One region of the Pseudomonas sp. BJa5 genome, then DNA from elsewhere that is predicted to be linked to it. Evidence: riboswitches for the same ligand, from Rfam matches in the RefSeq annotation. Region 1 holds a riboswitch; the other holds the start of a gene.
The links. A riboswitch is a leader RNA that binds a small molecule or an ion and turns the genes downstream of it on or off. The one in region 1 is predicted to bind cobalamin.
Positions count from the first base shown of each region.

Region 2: linked by a shared signal. The riboswitch ahead of M2D63_RS19900 (CbtB domain-containing protein) and the one ahead of cobO (cob(I)yrinic acid a,c-diamide adenosyltransferase) in region 1 are both predicted to bind cobalamin.

Region 1 covers NZ_JALRNG020000003.1:128,736-136,092, forward strand. The annotation lists gene cobD (threonine-phosphate decarboxylase CobD) at 1-679, opposite strand, end outside; gene cbiB (adenosylcobinamide-phosphate synthase CbiB) at 672-1,580, opposite strand; gene bluB (5,6-dimethylbenzimidazole synthase) at 1,580-2,227, opposite strand; gene M2D63_RS02840 (cobyrinate a,c-diamide synthase) at 2,224-3,519, opposite strand; gene cobO (cob(I)yrinic acid a,c-diamide adenosyltransferase) at 3,516-4,127, opposite strand; cobalamin riboswitch at 4,293-4,517, opposite strand; gene M2D63_RS02850 (hypothetical protein) at 4,667-5,245, shown strand; gene M2D63_RS02855 (sorbosone dehydrogenase family protein) at 5,324-6,640, shown strand; gene M2D63_RS02860 (C40 family peptidase) at 6,763-7,293, opposite strand.
Region 2 covers NZ_JALRNG020000037.1:18,104-25,460, reverse strand. The annotation lists gene M2D63_RS19955 (secretin N-terminal domain-containing protein) at 1-314, shown strand, start outside; gene M2D63_RS19950 (type II secretion system protein) at 318-791, shown strand; gene M2D63_RS19945 (type II secretion system protein) at 797-1,171, shown strand; gene M2D63_RS19940 (type II secretion system protein) at 1,146-1,676, shown strand; gene csgE (curli production assembly/transport protein CsgE) at 1,673-2,068, shown strand; gene M2D63_RS19930 (curli assembly protein CsgF) at 2,065-2,484, shown strand; gene M2D63_RS19925 (CsgG/HfaB family protein) at 2,512-3,354, shown strand; gene M2D63_RS19920 (DUF1272 domain-containing protein) at 3,580-3,825, opposite strand; gene cobM (precorrin-4 C(11)-methyltransferase) at 3,892-4,638, opposite strand; gene M2D63_RS19910 (cobalamin biosynthesis protein) at 4,666-5,067, opposite strand; gene M2D63_RS19905 (CbtA family protein) at 5,073-5,765, opposite strand; gene M2D63_RS19900 (CbtB domain-containing protein) at 5,776-5,961, opposite strand; cobalamin riboswitch at 6,059-6,285, opposite strand; cobalamin riboswitch at 6,345-6,543, shown strand; gene cobW (cobalamin biosynthesis protein CobW) at 6,639-7,357, shown strand, end outside.

The sequences.
Region 1 (7,357 bases):
TCGGGCCGCTGACGGTCCAGGGGCCCAGCAGTTCGGCGAGCTGTAACAACAAGGCGCGTTCGGCCAGGGCAAAGCCCAGGCGCACACCGGCCAGGCCGAAGAACTTGCCGAACGAACGCAGCACGATCAGCCCGGGGCGATCGGCGTGCGCGGCGATGCTGTGCTGCGGGGTGTTGTCCATGAAGGCTTCATCGACCAGCAGCCAGCCGCCACGAGACGCCAGGCGGGCATGCCAGTCCAGCAGCTGTTCGGCGGGCACCAGCCGGCCAGTGGGGTTGTTCGGGTTGACCACCACCAGCACATCGAGGCTGTCGAGCTGCTGCTCGACCTGGTCTTCCCGAAGCTCTATCAGTTCATGACCGGCGCGCCGCCAGCCCTCGGCATGCTCGGCATAGCACGGCGACAACACCCCGACTTTGCTCCGGCCACGCAGCTGCGGCAAGGCCTGGATCGCCGCCTGGGAGCCGGCGACCGGCAGCAGTGATTCGGCGCCGTAATAGGCGCTCGCCGCCTGTTCCAGGCCGTCATCGGTTTCCGGCAGGCGCGCCCAGGCACGCAAGGGAATCTCGGGAATGGCATAGGACCAGGGGGCGATGCCACTGGACAGGTCCAGCCAGTCTTCCCGGGCAATGCCGTAGTGCTGGATGGCGCGCTGCAGGCGCCCGCCGTGTTCAAGCATAGAGTTCCGCTCCCAGGCACAACAACAGCAGCCACAACCAGACCCCCTTGCACACCAGACGCCAGCCGCGCTCGATGGCGTCGGCGTCAGCCGCCGGGCCTTCGCCCAGGCGCGTGCGCTCGTGCAGTTCGCCGTGATAGACCGCAGGTCCGCCCAGCTCCACCCCCAGCGCCCCCGCCCCGGCCGCCATTACCGGGCCGGCGTTGGGACTGTCCCACAAGGGCGCCTGGCGACGCCAGCAGCTCAGGGCCAGGCGGGTCTTGCCGAGCACGGCGTAGGTCAGGGCCACCAGCCGTGCCGGAATGTAGTTGAGCACATCGTCGATGCGTGCCGCCGCCCAGCCGAAGCGCTCGAAGCGCTCGTTGCGATAGCCCCACATGGCGTCCAGGGTGTTGCTCAGGCGATAGAGCACCACCCCCGGCGCACCGGCGACGATAAACCAGAACAAGGCGGCGAACACCGCATCGCTGCCGTTTTCCAGCACCGATTCGGTTGCAGCCCGGGCCACGGCGGTTTCGTCCAGTTCGCGGGTTTCGCGGCTGACCAGGTAGCTGACGCGCTGACGTGCCTGCTCCAGGTCACCGCTGCGCAAGGCGCTGGCCACCGGGATCACGTGTTCACCCAGGCTGCGCAGGCCCAGGGCGCAGTACAGCGCCAGCACCTCCACCAGCCAACCGATATAGGGCAGCCAGGACAGCACGGTAATCAGCAGGGTCAAGGGGATTACCGCCAGGAACCAGGCGGTGACGCCATGGCTGCGCCAACCGCGCCCCCCGGCATTGAAACGCTGCTCCAGACGCCCGGCCAGGCGACCGAACGCCACCAGTGGATGCCGACGCTCGGGCTCCCCCCACAGCGCATCCAGCGCCACGCCGGCAACACTCAGCAACGCCACACTCATCAAGACTCTCCCCACTGGTTTTCGAACAGCATGTCACTCAAGGGCCGCACCGTCGCCCAGCCTTCGAGGGCCAGCATCGGTGCCGGGTAGAACGCCTGGACCGGTCCCAGGCAGAGGATCGCCAGTGGCTTGGCACCTGCCGGCATACCCAGCAGCGCGGCCAGTGCCGCCGGCTCGAACAGCGACACCCAGCCCATGCCCAGCCCTTCGGCGCGGGCGGCCAGCCAGAGGTTCTGGATGGCGCACGACAGCGACGCCAGGTCCATTTCCGGCAGGGTCCTGCGACCGAAAATGTGTTTCTCGCGGTCATCCATCAACGCCGCCACCAGCAATTCGGCGCAGTCGTTGATGCCTTCGACCTTGAGCTGCATGAATTCGTCGGAACGCTCGCCCAGCGCTTGGGCGGTGCGCACCCGCTCCTCCTCCACCAGGCGCTGGATACGCTGGCGCAGGCTGCGGTCGGTAATCCGGATAAAGCGCCAGGGCTGCATCAGGCCGACGCTGGGCGCCTGATGCGCGGCTTGCAGCAGGCGTGCGAGCAGCTCGGGCGCCACTTCACCCGGGATGAAATGGCGCATGTCGCGGCGCTCGCCAATCGCGCGATACACCGCCGCGCGCTCGGCATCGGTAAAGGCCTGGTCGCTCATGGTGCCAACAGCGCCGCCGCCGCCCGGGGGTTGGAGGCGAAATAGAAATGCACGTAGGACGCGGTCAGCCGCCCGCAGCGATAGACCGCTTCGGCGCCGCGGCCGCCATTGGGGCTCTGGCCACGAGCGATCGGCTCCAGCGCGGTGCTGGTCAGGGAGTGGTGATAGGTGTGCCCGCGCAGGTTGCCCTCGGGCAGCTCCACCGCCTGCAGGGCCAGGGCAGCCAGGCGCTTCTGCATCACCGCTTCGCCCTGCAGCAGGCCCAGCAGTTCGGCACGCTCGCCGGCCACATCGGTCAGGGCATCGAGCAGGTAGAGCATGCCACCACATTCGGCGAGCACGGGCTTGCCCGCCTGGTGGTGGGCGCGAATGGCGCCGAGCATCGGCGCATTGGCGGCCAGCGCCTGATGGTGCAGCTCCGGATATCCGCCCGGCAGGTACAGGCTGTCCGCCTCTGGCAGGCAGGCGTCACGCAGCGGCGAGAAGAACGCCAGCTCAGCGCCCATGGCCCGCAGCAGGTCGAGGTTGGCGCCATAGGTGAAGGCAAAGGCTTCATCCCGGGCCACTGCAATGGTGACGCCTTCGAGCAACGGCTCGATGTTCAACTCGCTCGGCGCCGCGAACGCCACCGGTGGCGGCAACGACGATTCGCAACTGGCTCCCAGGGCCTCGGCAGCAGCGTCCAGGCGCAGGTCCAGGTCATTGAGCTCACTGGCCTGGACCAGGCCCAGGTGGCGGCTCGGCAGTTCGATGCCGGTTTCCCGCGACAGGCCGCCATACCAGCGCAGGCCCTCGGTCAGGCTGCCTTCGAGCAACTGGGCATGACGCAGGGTGCCGACGCGGTTGGCCAGCACCCCGGCGAACGGCAGGTCGGGCTGGTAGCGCGCCAGGCCCAGGGCCAGGGCGCCGAAGGTCTGGGCCATGGCCGTGCCGTCGATCACCGCCAGCACCGGCACGCCGAAGTGACGCGCCAGGTCGGCGCTCGACGGCGTGCCGTCGAACAGGCCCATGACCCCTTCGATCAGAATCAGGTCGGCCTCGCCTGCTGCTTCCCACAACAGACGCCGGCTTTCCTGTTCACCGACCATCCACAGATCCAGCTGGTACACCGGCGCGCCGCTGGCCCGCTCGAGAATCATCGGGTCGAGGAAATCCGGGCCACACTTGAACACCCGCACCTTGCGCCCCTGGTTACGGTGCAGGCGTGCCAGGGCGGCGGTCACCGTGGTCTTGCCCTGCCCCGATGCCGGCGCGGCGATCAGGACCGCCGGGCAGTGCCGGGTCAGACTCATAGTTCGACGCCCTTCTGGGCACGGATGCCGGCCTGGAAGGCGTGCTTGATCATGCCCATCTCGGTGACGGTGTCGGCCAGTTCGATCATCTCGTCCTTGGCCCCGCGACCGGTGACGATCACATGCTGCATCGGCGGGCGCGCCTGCAGGTCGCTGAGTACCTGGTCGAGGTCGAGGTAGCCGTGCTTGAGGGCGATGTTCAGCTCATCGAGCACCACGAAGGCGATGCTCGGGTCCTGCAGCATCTGCCGGGACACGGCCCAGGCGGCTTCGGCGGCGGCGATGTCGCGCTGGCGGTCCTGGGTTTCCCAGGTGAAGCCCTCGCCCATCACGTGATAGCGCACCTGCTCGGGAAAGCGGCGGAAGAACAGCTCTTCACCGGTGCTGTTGCGGCCCTTGATGAACTGCACCACGCCGCACTGCATGCCGTGGCCCATGGCCCGCGCCAGCATGCCGAAGGCCGAGCTGCTCTTGCCCTTGCCATTGCCGCTGAGCACCAGCAGCAGGCCGCACTCGTTGGGGGCGTTGGCGATACGCTCGTCGATTACCGCCTTCTTGCGCTGCATACGGGCCAGGTGGCGTTCGTCACGCTCGGTGGATTCAGTCATCGAAGTTCTCCGCAAACCACTGTCGGCCAACCGCAACGAGCGTAGCAGCACGGGGCTGCACAGGTTTCGCGGCGAAGGATGGGCAACAGATGAATGGATAAGGCAGACGGAGAAACGCGCAGGGCTGCGGCACGAAGCCGAAGAAACCGCGCATCACCCTCCGTGATGCCGTTGACTGTGACAGGCCGGTCTCCGGGCTTGTGAGCGGGGCCATGAACACCCGGGTCGCGCGCCTTCCCGGGTGCGGGCACCCAGTGGCCATGCGCGGCCTTGACTCACCTACCGTTGCGGGGGCAGCGCCGGATTCGCGCGCCTTTGCGCGCCCACCGGCTTCCCTGTTTCACCCTGCCAGGCCACAGCCCACAGAGCACCTGAAACAAGTCGCGAAGGTTAGAGGGTTGCACCGGGAGCGTCAATGAAAGGCGCCCTACCGGCCTGGATCAATGGCGACCTTGTCATCTTGTGTCACCCTGATTTCAGTGATATCAAATAGCCATAAACTGGCTGTACTCGATCACAATGATAAAGGAGAGAGCAGCATGCAAGGCCTGATCATCAACAACACACGCCTGGAATTCCTGCGTCCGGTGCTGGAACGCTGGGTCGAATGCATCGATCGATTCAACCAGGTGCTGGGCGATGGCGAAGCCGCCTACTGGCACGGCGCCCAGGCCAACCTCGGTTTGCTGTCAGCGGCGGCCTGGCAAGCCGAGTTGGTGACCTTGGCGCAGCACCAGAGCAAGAAGCAGCGCGAAGACGGTGATCGCGACGGTCGTTGCGACCTGTATATCGCCAGCCGCGAAGAAGCCGCCTACCTGCAGGCCAGCCAGCGCTGGCCACGGATCGCCCGGCTTGACCTGGCCAATGCCCTGGCCGAAACCGTACAAGCCGCCCGCCAGGTCGCAGCACCAAGCCAGCTGAAAGTCGCCGCCCTCTTCGCCAGCCCCTGGAAAGCCGGCCAACACGCCAGCCCCGAAGAACTCCAGGACCTGGTCGACGACCTGCACAAGCACACCGCCTGTGCCATTGCCTGGTACTTTCCGTACGCCTATCGCAAGTTGCACAACGAAGCCGGGCAGTATCACCCCGGGGTCGCCCTGCTGCTCAAGCAGGCCTGATCCGCCCGCCACCAAGGGAACCTCGCGAACGCGGCCGTCCTCTACTGCCAAAGAGGCCAACTTCGTGAGGTCACCACAATGGGCAAGACTCCGATAGCGCTGCTGCTGGCAATGAGCGCTGGATTGAGCGGCTGCGGCGAAACCGCCCGCCTGCAGGTCAGTGACGGGTACGGTCCGTCCCCCCAACTCCCCGAGCCGAACAAGACCCTGATTCCAACCGTCAACATCGCCCCGGCGGTGGGCTGGCCCCGGGGCGCCAGGCCTTCGACGGCACCCGGCACCCGGGTGGCGGCCTTCGCCGAAGGGCTGGATCACCCGCGCTGGCTGTACGTACTGCCCAATGGCGACGTACTGGTGGCTGAAACCAACGCCCCGCCCAAGCCTGACGACAACAAGGGAATACGGGGCTGGGTGATGAAAAAGGCCATGGGCCGTGCTGGCGCCGCCGTGCCCAGCCCCAACCGCATCAGCCTGTTGCGCGACAGCGACCGGGATGGCGTGGCCGAAATCCGCACCACTTTCATCGACAACCTCAACTCACCCTTCGGCATGGCCCTGGTGGGCAACGACTTCTACGTGGCCGATACCGATCGCTTGCTGCGCTTTCACTATGAGCCCGGCAGCATGGCGATCACGGGCCCTGGCACACTGGTAGCCGAGCTGCCCGGTGGGCGGCTGAATCACCACTGGACCAAGAACGTGATCGCCAGCCGCGACGGCAAGAAGCTCTACGTGACAGTGGGCTCCAACAGCAATGTCGGCGAACACGGCATGGCGCAGGAAAAAGGCCGCGCCGCGATTTGGGAAATCGACCCGGCCAGCGGTCAAACGCGCATTTTCGCCTCGGGCCTGCGCAACCCCAACGGCATGGCCTGGGAGCCACACACCGGACACCTGTGGACGGCGGTCAACGAGCGCGATGAGATCGGCAGCGACCTGGTGCCCGACTACATCACCTCGGTCAAGGACGGCGGTTTTTATGGCTGGCCATACAGCTACTATGGCCAGAACGTCGACCAGCGGGTCAATCCACAGGATCCGCAACAGGTGGCCTCGGCCATTGCCCCGGACTACGCCGTAGGCCCGCACACCGCCTCACTGGGCCTGACCTTCGCCGAGCCCGGCGTACTACCGCCGCCGTTCGAGCAAGGCGCATTCATCGGCCAGCACGGCTCCTGGAACCGCAAGCCGCACAGTGGCTACAAGGTGATTTTCGTGCCCTTCAGCACGTCCGGCCGACCGGCAGGCAAGCCGATCGACCTGTTGACCGGCTTTCTTGACGCTGACGGCAAAGCCAGGGGGCGACCGGTGGGGGTCATCAACGATCAGCGTGGGGGATTGCTGGTGGCCGATGATGTGGGCAATACGATCTGGCGGGTGAGCAAGGTGAAGTAACCCTGTCGCGGGGCAAGCCCGCTCCCACCTGGACTGCTGTGGGAGCGGGCTTGCCCCGCGATGCGATGTAGCTCATACATCACAACGGGGCCCACCCCCACAAAGACAGTTGATCTCACATCTCAGGGAATGCGCGCCAACGCAGGGGGCAGCACGCGCTTGGCATTCAGATAAGCTTTTTGCCAGTAGCTGTTGGCCAGATAATCCAGACGAACGGTGCCACCGGTGGCCGGCGCATGGACGAAACGCCCTTCCCCGACATAGATCCCGGCATGACTGACCTGGGACCCGCCATTGGTGGCAAAGAACACCAGATCACCGGACTGCAGGTCATTGCGCTGGATGTTCGGCGCACGAATGCCGATCATTTCCCGGGTCGAGCGCGGCAAGGATATACCCGCTGCGTCACGGTAGACGTAACCGATCAGGCCACTGCAATCGAAGCCCGAATCCGGTGTGTTGCCGCCCCAGCGATAGGGCGTACCCACCAAACCCAGGGCCCGGAACAGGACATCGTCGGCAACTGGAGAAAAGTACACCTGAGGCGCCATGACCACAGGCTCGACTACCTTGGACGGGGTCGGGGCATGGCTAGAGCAGGCACCGAGCAGTGCCAGCAGGGAAAGGAGAGCGAAGCGCGCCTGAATCGCCATGGTCAGAACATCCTGTCTGAAGCCGTCCCGGGGTGAGCGGGAAAATAGGTGAGAATTTAGATTA
Region 2 (7,357 bases), on a different contig from region 1:
GCGAAACCCAGGTCCTGGCCGGCCTGATGCGCAACGACCAGGGCGCCAGCGGCAACAAGATTCCGGGGCTTGGCGACATCCCGGGCCTTGGCCGGCTGTTCGGCAGCAACCGCAACGACAACAGCCAGTCGGAGCTGGTGCTGTCGATCACCCCGCGGATCATCCGCAACCTGCCGTACCAGAGCCCGTCGGACATGGAGTTCCCGACCGGCACCGAAACCAGCATGCAGATCCGCAACATCAGCCCCACTCCAAACCTGGAGGGCGATGAAAGCCAACCGGTAGCAGCGGTACCGACCGCGGTGAGGCCCTGAATCATGAAACGCAGGGTGGCGGGTTTCAGCCTGATCGAAGTGATGCTGACCCTGGCGCTGCTCGGGTTGCTGGCCTCGATCGCAGCGCCCTTGACCGAAACCCTGGTGCGCCGTGGCAAGGAGCAGGAGCTCAAGACCGCGCTGTACCAGATTCGCGATGCCATCGACGCCTACAAGCGTGCCTTCGACGCCGGCTACATCGAGAAATCGCTGAACGCCAGCGGCTACCCACCGAACCTGCAGGTGCTGGTGGACGGGGTGCGCGATGTGCGCAGTGCCAAGGGGGCCAAGTTCTACTTCCTGCGGCGCATTCCGCGCGACCCGCTGGTGGCGCACAAGCGTGACGACGAAGGCGGCTGGGGCCTGCGCAGCTACGACAGTTCGGCCCAGAACCCGCGCGATGGCGAGGACGTCTTCGACGTCTACTCCAAGGCGCCGGGCAAAGGCCTCAACGGCATCGCCTACGGGCAGTGGTGAGCAGCATGAAACGAAATCAAGGCTTTACCCTGATCGAGTTGCTGGTGGTGATGGCGATCATCGCCACCCTGATGACCATCGCCATGCCGCGCTATTTCGAAAGCCTGGAAGTCTCCCGCGAGGCGACCTTGCGTCAGAGTCTGGCGGTCATGCGCGAGGCCCTGGACCATTATTATGGAGACACCGGCCGTTATCCCGAATCGCTGGAGCAACTGGTCGAGCAACGCTACCTGCGCAGCGCCCCCATGGACCCGATCACCGAGCGCCGCGATCGCTGGCAGGTGGTGGCACCTCCGGAAGGGGTGGCCGGTTCCGTGGCCGACATCAAGAGCGGCTCAACCGGGAGGGCGCGTGATGGCAGCCTTTATGCCGAGTGGTAGCGCCGCCGAGGCGGGCTTCACCTACCTGGGTGTGCTGTTGCTGATCGCCGTGACCGGCATCGCCATGGGCTCGACGGTGACCCTGTGGTCCACCGCCTCCCTGCGTGATCGCGAACGCGACCTGCTGTGGGTCGGTGGCCAGTACGCCCAGGCGCTGCGCAGCTACTACCGCAACTCGCCGGGCCTGGCCCAGTACCCGCAGACCCTGGACGAGCTGCTGGAGGACCCGCGCTACCCCGGCATCAAGCGCCACCTGCGCCGCCTGTATGCCGACCCGATCACCGGCAGCGACGAGTGGGGACTGGTGCTTTCGATCGACGGGCGCATCACCGGGGTCTACAGCCGCTCCCAGGAGATGCCGCTCAAGCAGACCGGCTTCGCCGCCCAGTGGTCCGACTTCGAAGGCCTGGCCCACTACGCCGACTGGCAGTTCGTGGCCGAGAAAGCCTTCGCCGACACCGCCGCCGGCGCCCGCAAGGGCATTGCCCAGGGGGACGGACCATGAACCGCCGCCTGACTGCCTGCGCCCTGGCCCTGGTGCTGCTGGCCGGTACCGCCCGTGGCGGCGCCGAGGACGAGATGATGGGTTTTATCGTCGACAACACCATCTCGCACATCGGCCACGACTTCTATTACAGCTTCGCCGAGCGGCTGCGTGCCACCAGCCGCCTGGATTTCAACCTGGTGGTACGGGAACGGCCGGACGCACGCTGGGGCAGCCTGGTGACGGTCGAGTTTGAGCAACGCGTGGTCTACCGGCGCTTCCTGCCACCCAACACCACGGAACTGAAGGATGCCGCCTATGAAGCGGCGGACCTGGTCAAGGCGCAGATCATCCAGCGCAAGCTGCAGATGATGCTGCAGGACACCACTGATCTTGAGAGGGACGAGCTATGAACAACAAAAACACCTGCCGCCTGGCCTCCCTGGTCTTGCTGGCGGCCCTGGGCAGCCAGGCCGGTGCCACCGAACTGGTCTACACCCCGGTCAACCCGGCCTTCGGCGGCAACCCGCTGAACGGCACCTGGCTGCTCAACAACGCCCAGGCCCAGAACGACCACGAAGACCCGGCGATCAAGGACCGCGCCTCGGCCTTCGCCGGTACCTCGGCCCTGGAGCGCTTCACCAACCAGCTTGAGTCGCGCCTGCTGTCGCAGCTGATGGACACCATCAACAACGGCAACACCGGCAGCCTGCAGACCGACGCCTTCATCATCAACGTCATCGACGATTCCGGGGCCTTGAGCATTCAGGTCACCGACCGGGCAACCGGCGAAATTTCGGAAATTTCGGTCAACGGCCTGAACCCTTGACGGGTAGGGCATTGGGGAGCGACAGCCATGAAACGACTTCTGACCACAGTATTGATGTTGGCCGCGCTGCAAGGTTGCAGCCTGCGTGAACCAATGCCAGCCGAACAGGACGCGGATATTCCGACCCTGACACCTCGGGCCTCGACCTACTATGACCTGATCAACATGCCGCGGCCAAAAGGCCGGCTGATGGCCGTGGTCTACGGCTTTCGCGACCAGACCGGGCAATACAAACCGACCCCGGCCAGTTCCTTCTCCACCAGCGTGACCCAGGGGGCGGCGAGCATGCTGATGGATGCCCTGCAGGCCAGTGGCTGGTTCATGGTGCTGGAGCGCGAAGGGCTGCAGAACCTGCTGACCGAGCGCAAGATCATCCGCGCCTCGCAGAAAAAGCCCGATACCCCGGTGAACATCCAGGGCGAACTGCCACCGTTGCAGGCGGCCAACCTGATGCTCGAAGGCGGCATCATCGCCTACGACACCAACGTGCGCAGCGGCGGGGAGGGCGCGCGCTACCTGGGTATCGACATCTCCCGCGAGTACCGGGTCGACCAGGTGACCGTCAACCTGCGGGCGGTGGACGTGCGCAGCGGCCAGGTGCTGGCCAACGTCATGACCAGCAAGACCATCTACTCGGTCGGCCGCAGCGCCGGGGTGTTCAAGTTCATCGAGTTCAAGAAACTGCTGGAAGCCGAGGTGGGCTACACCACCAACGAACCGGCGCAACTGTGCGTGCTGTCGGCCATCGAGTCGGCGGTGGGGCACCTGCTGGCCCAGGGCATCGAGCGGCGCCTGTGGCAGGTGGCCGGCGATGGCAGTGGCGACAAGGCGGTGCTGGACAAGTACCTGAGCCAGTATCAGGTGCCGTGATCTTTATGCCCGTCGCAGGCTATCGCCAGCTCCCACAACAGCCCTGTTCTCCAGGCTGTTGTGGGAACTGTGGGGAGTGTGGGGGCTGTTGGGAGTGTGGGGAGTGTGTGGGGGCTGTTGGGAGTGTGGGGGGCTGTTGGGAGTGTGGGGAGTGTGGGAAGTGTGGGGACTGTGGGAGCTGGCGAAGCCTGCGATGCAAGGCAACGCCTTGCCAGTCCCCGTTACTCAGTGCGTCGGGCAACCCTGTTCCTTGACGATCCGCTGGGTCGAGGCCGGATACTTCACCAGCTTGGCCGCCGCCCGCGCCGGGCGCTTGACCAGCTCGCCACCACAGTTGGGGCACTGGCCCTTGAGCTGGCGCTCATTGCAATCAACACAGAAGGTGCATTCGAACGAGCAGATCAAAGCCTCCTGGCTGTCACCGGGCAGGTCGCGGCCACAGCATTCACAGTTGGGGCGCAGTTCGAGCATGATCAGGTCCTCTGAAGGTGGGCGGAACCGCCAGTGTGCTACCGGCCCGGCCCCGCGACAATACCCTCAGGGACGATAGAGGTGGGCATGGCTGGCGCGGTACAGCGCCGACTCGGAAAAGCTGTCGCTGGCCAGCACCCGCCCGACCAGGATCAGCGCCGTACGCCGGAATCCCTTGGCCTCCACCTGCTGGACAATCCCGTCCAGGGTGTCCAGCACCCAGTCCTGGTCCGGCCAGGTGGCGCGGTGCACCACGGCGATCGGGCAGTCGCCGCCATAGTGCGGGCGCAGCTGCTCGACGATCTTGTGCAGGTGCTTGACCCCCAGGTGAATCGCCAGGGTGCAGCCATGGCGGGCCAGGTCCGCCAGTTGCTCGCCGGCGGGCATCGGTGACTTGTCGCCATAGCGGGTGAGGATCACGGTCTGGGCGATGTCCGGCAGGGTCAGCTCGCAGCCGAGCAGGGCGGCGCTGGCCGCCACCGCGGTGACGCCGGGGACGATCTGGTAGGGAATGCCCAGCTCGCGCAGGTAGCGGATCTGTTCGCCGATGGCGCCGTACAGGCTCGGGTCGCCGCTGTGCACCCGGGCCACGTCCAGGCCCTGGTCGTGGGCGTCCTTGATCGCCTCGATGATCTGCGCCAGGTGCAGTTCGGCGCTGTTGATGACCGTCTGCGCGCTGTGCCCTTCGAGCACGGCGGCCGGCACCAGGGAGCCGGCATAGATGATCACCGGGCAGCGATGGATCAGGCGCTGGCCCTTGACGGTGATCAGCTCGGGATCGCCGGGGCCGGCACCGATGAAATAGACGGTCATGGGAGGTCCTTGGGAAGAAAGTGCGGATTATCCGCCAACGCCTGGGGTTGTGGCGATGGCCAGGCTGGCGTCGGCCAGCAGGGTGCGGGTCACGCGCAGCTGTGCCTTGCCCGCCAGGTGCTCGGCCAGGGCCAGCGCCGCGCTTTCGGCAACGCCGTAGCAACCGCTGTGCTGGTAGGCCACCTGCGAGCGATGGCTCAGGCGAGGCTCGAAGGGCGCCAGTTGCGCGGCGCTGAAGAATAATAAAGGCAGCTTGAGGCGCCGGGCCAGTTGCTGCAGCCCGGGCTCATCCTGCTTGAGGTCGATGCTGGCCAGGCCCGCGACGGCGTCCAGGTGCAAGCCGTGGGCCTTGAGGGTCTGCTCCAGCAGGTCGCCCAGCGTTTCGGCCGGGCAACCCCGTCGGCACCCCAGGCCGACGTACAGCGGCATGGCGATCAGGCCTGGCTCGAACGACGGTAGAGCCAGGCGCTGAGCAGGCCCAGGGCCAGCCAGAACGCGGCGTTGGTCAGCAGCGAGGCGACCTTGAACTCGGTTTCCAGGGCTTGGGGGGCAAGCATCTCATGCACTTCAGGCTGCGGTGCGCCGATCACGTGAGGGATGACCAGCAGTACCGCACCCACGATCTTGAACAGCCAGTTGTGGGCAAACGCGATCAGTGCCAGTCCCGCGGCGGTGGCAGCAGCGGTGCCCACCCACCAGGTCTGACGCTGGGCCAGGTCGGCGGCAGCGGTGCCCGGCAGCTCGGGCGGCAGGCCCAGGGTTGGCGCCAGGCAGAACACGGCAAAGCCGCCCAGGCCCCAGAGCGCACCGCTGAGCACGGTCTTCGGCGCGCGCAGGGTGTAGAGCGCGGCCAGGATCAGGGCAAAACCGACGGCCACCACCAGGTTGCCACCGGTGGTCGACAGTACGCGCTGCCAGCCATCTTCCGGTGCCCAGGCTTCGCTGTCGTGGTGATGGTCGGCCGCCACCCCGGGCGCGTGCGCGTGGGCTTCGACCGCCGGTGCCGCGCTTTCATAGGTTTCCGCCTCAAGAATCAGCGGCGCGACCCAGAAGCTTTGCAGCAGGGTCAGCAGCAGGGCGGCCAGCAGGCCGGCAAAACCTGCGGTGCGAGCGATACGCTTGATCATCGACAGCTACTCAGTGGCAAGGGAAGGCAGCGCTGTGGCGGGTGTCGTGGGCGGCATTGTGCACCGCTTCGATATGCGAAAAGCCGGCGAAGTACACCAGGCACAGGCCCAGCAGCGAGGCGCCGACGGCGACCAGCAGGCGCTGGCTGAGGCTGGACGGGGTAACGGCGGAATGACTGGCGGTGCTGGTACGCATGGCGCTTTCCTCTGGGTGTTGTCGGGCAACAGGCAAGCGCAACGAGCCCCTGCACGAGGACCGTCCAAGGGTTCAACAGCGCCCGCCCACCGCGGGTTTGTCAGAATCGGTATTGGGCCGGTCTCCGGGCTGGCGAGGGCAGGCTGATAGCCTTGCCACTGGCGTCACCTTCCCATGCCGGACTACAGGCACAGTGGTTCTGACGCTTTTCTCGCTTACCGTTGCGGGGGCAGCACCGGACTTGTCGGGCATGTCGATCACATGCGCTGACGCACCGGTTTCCCGTTTCACCCAGTCAAGGGCACCCAAACGAATGGCATAGCAAATCACGGGGGCGGCCGGGCGTCAATCGTGACAGCAGTTGACCACTCACCGGGCACTGCGTAGCCTAGCCGCTTCGAGGTTCTTCGGCAGCGACCGAAGCTAAGACGGGAACGCGGTACAAGCCGCGGCTGCCCCCGCAACTGTAAGCATTGAAGCGTTCGACACAGCCACTGCATCACTGCGGGAAGGCGTCGTTCGACTGGCTCGTCGGCCGGTGCAGTGCAAGCCAGGAGACCTGCCTCGAACAGTTTCCGACATTAAACCGGGCGGGGTGATCCGGTGGCGAACGCGCCCAGGTCAAGGTACCTGCGGCTCTCGTCGCGCATGCCCGCCATCCTGCCAAGGGCATCGACATGAAAACACTGGCCAAACTCCCTGTCACCATCGTTACCGGCTTTCTCGGCTCGGGCAAGACCACGCTGCTGCGGCACATGCTCGACAACGCCCAGGGGCGGCGCATCGCGGTGATCGTCAACGAGTTCGGCGAGCTGGGCATCGATGGCGAGATCCTCAAGCAGTGCAGCATCGGCTGCACCGAGGAAGAGGCCAGCGGCCGCGTCTATGAACTGGCCAACGGTTGCCTGTGCTGCACCGTGCAGGAAGAGTTCTTCCCGGTGATGCGCGAGCTGGTGGCCCGTCGCGGCGACCTGGACCACATCCTCATCGAAACCAGTGGCCTGGCCCTGCCAAAGCCTTTGGTCCAGGCCTTCCAGTGGCCGGAAATCCGCAATGCCTGCACCGTCGATGCGGTGATCACCGTGGTCGACAGCCCGGCCGTGGCCGCTGGCACCTTCGCCGCCTACCCGGACCAGGTCGATGCCCAGCGCAAGCTCGATCCGAACCTGGACCACGAGTCGCCACTGCACGAGCTGTTCGCCGACCAGTTGGCCAGCGCCGACCTGGTGGTGCTGAACAAGGCCGACCTGATCGCCGCCGCCGACCTGGCCAAGGTCCGCGCCGAGGTACAGGAAGAGCTGCCGCCAGCGGTCAAGGTGATCGAAGCGAGCAACGGCCGCCTGCCACTGGATGTGCTGCTGGGCCTGGGCGCCGAGTCCGAAGTGCACATCGATGG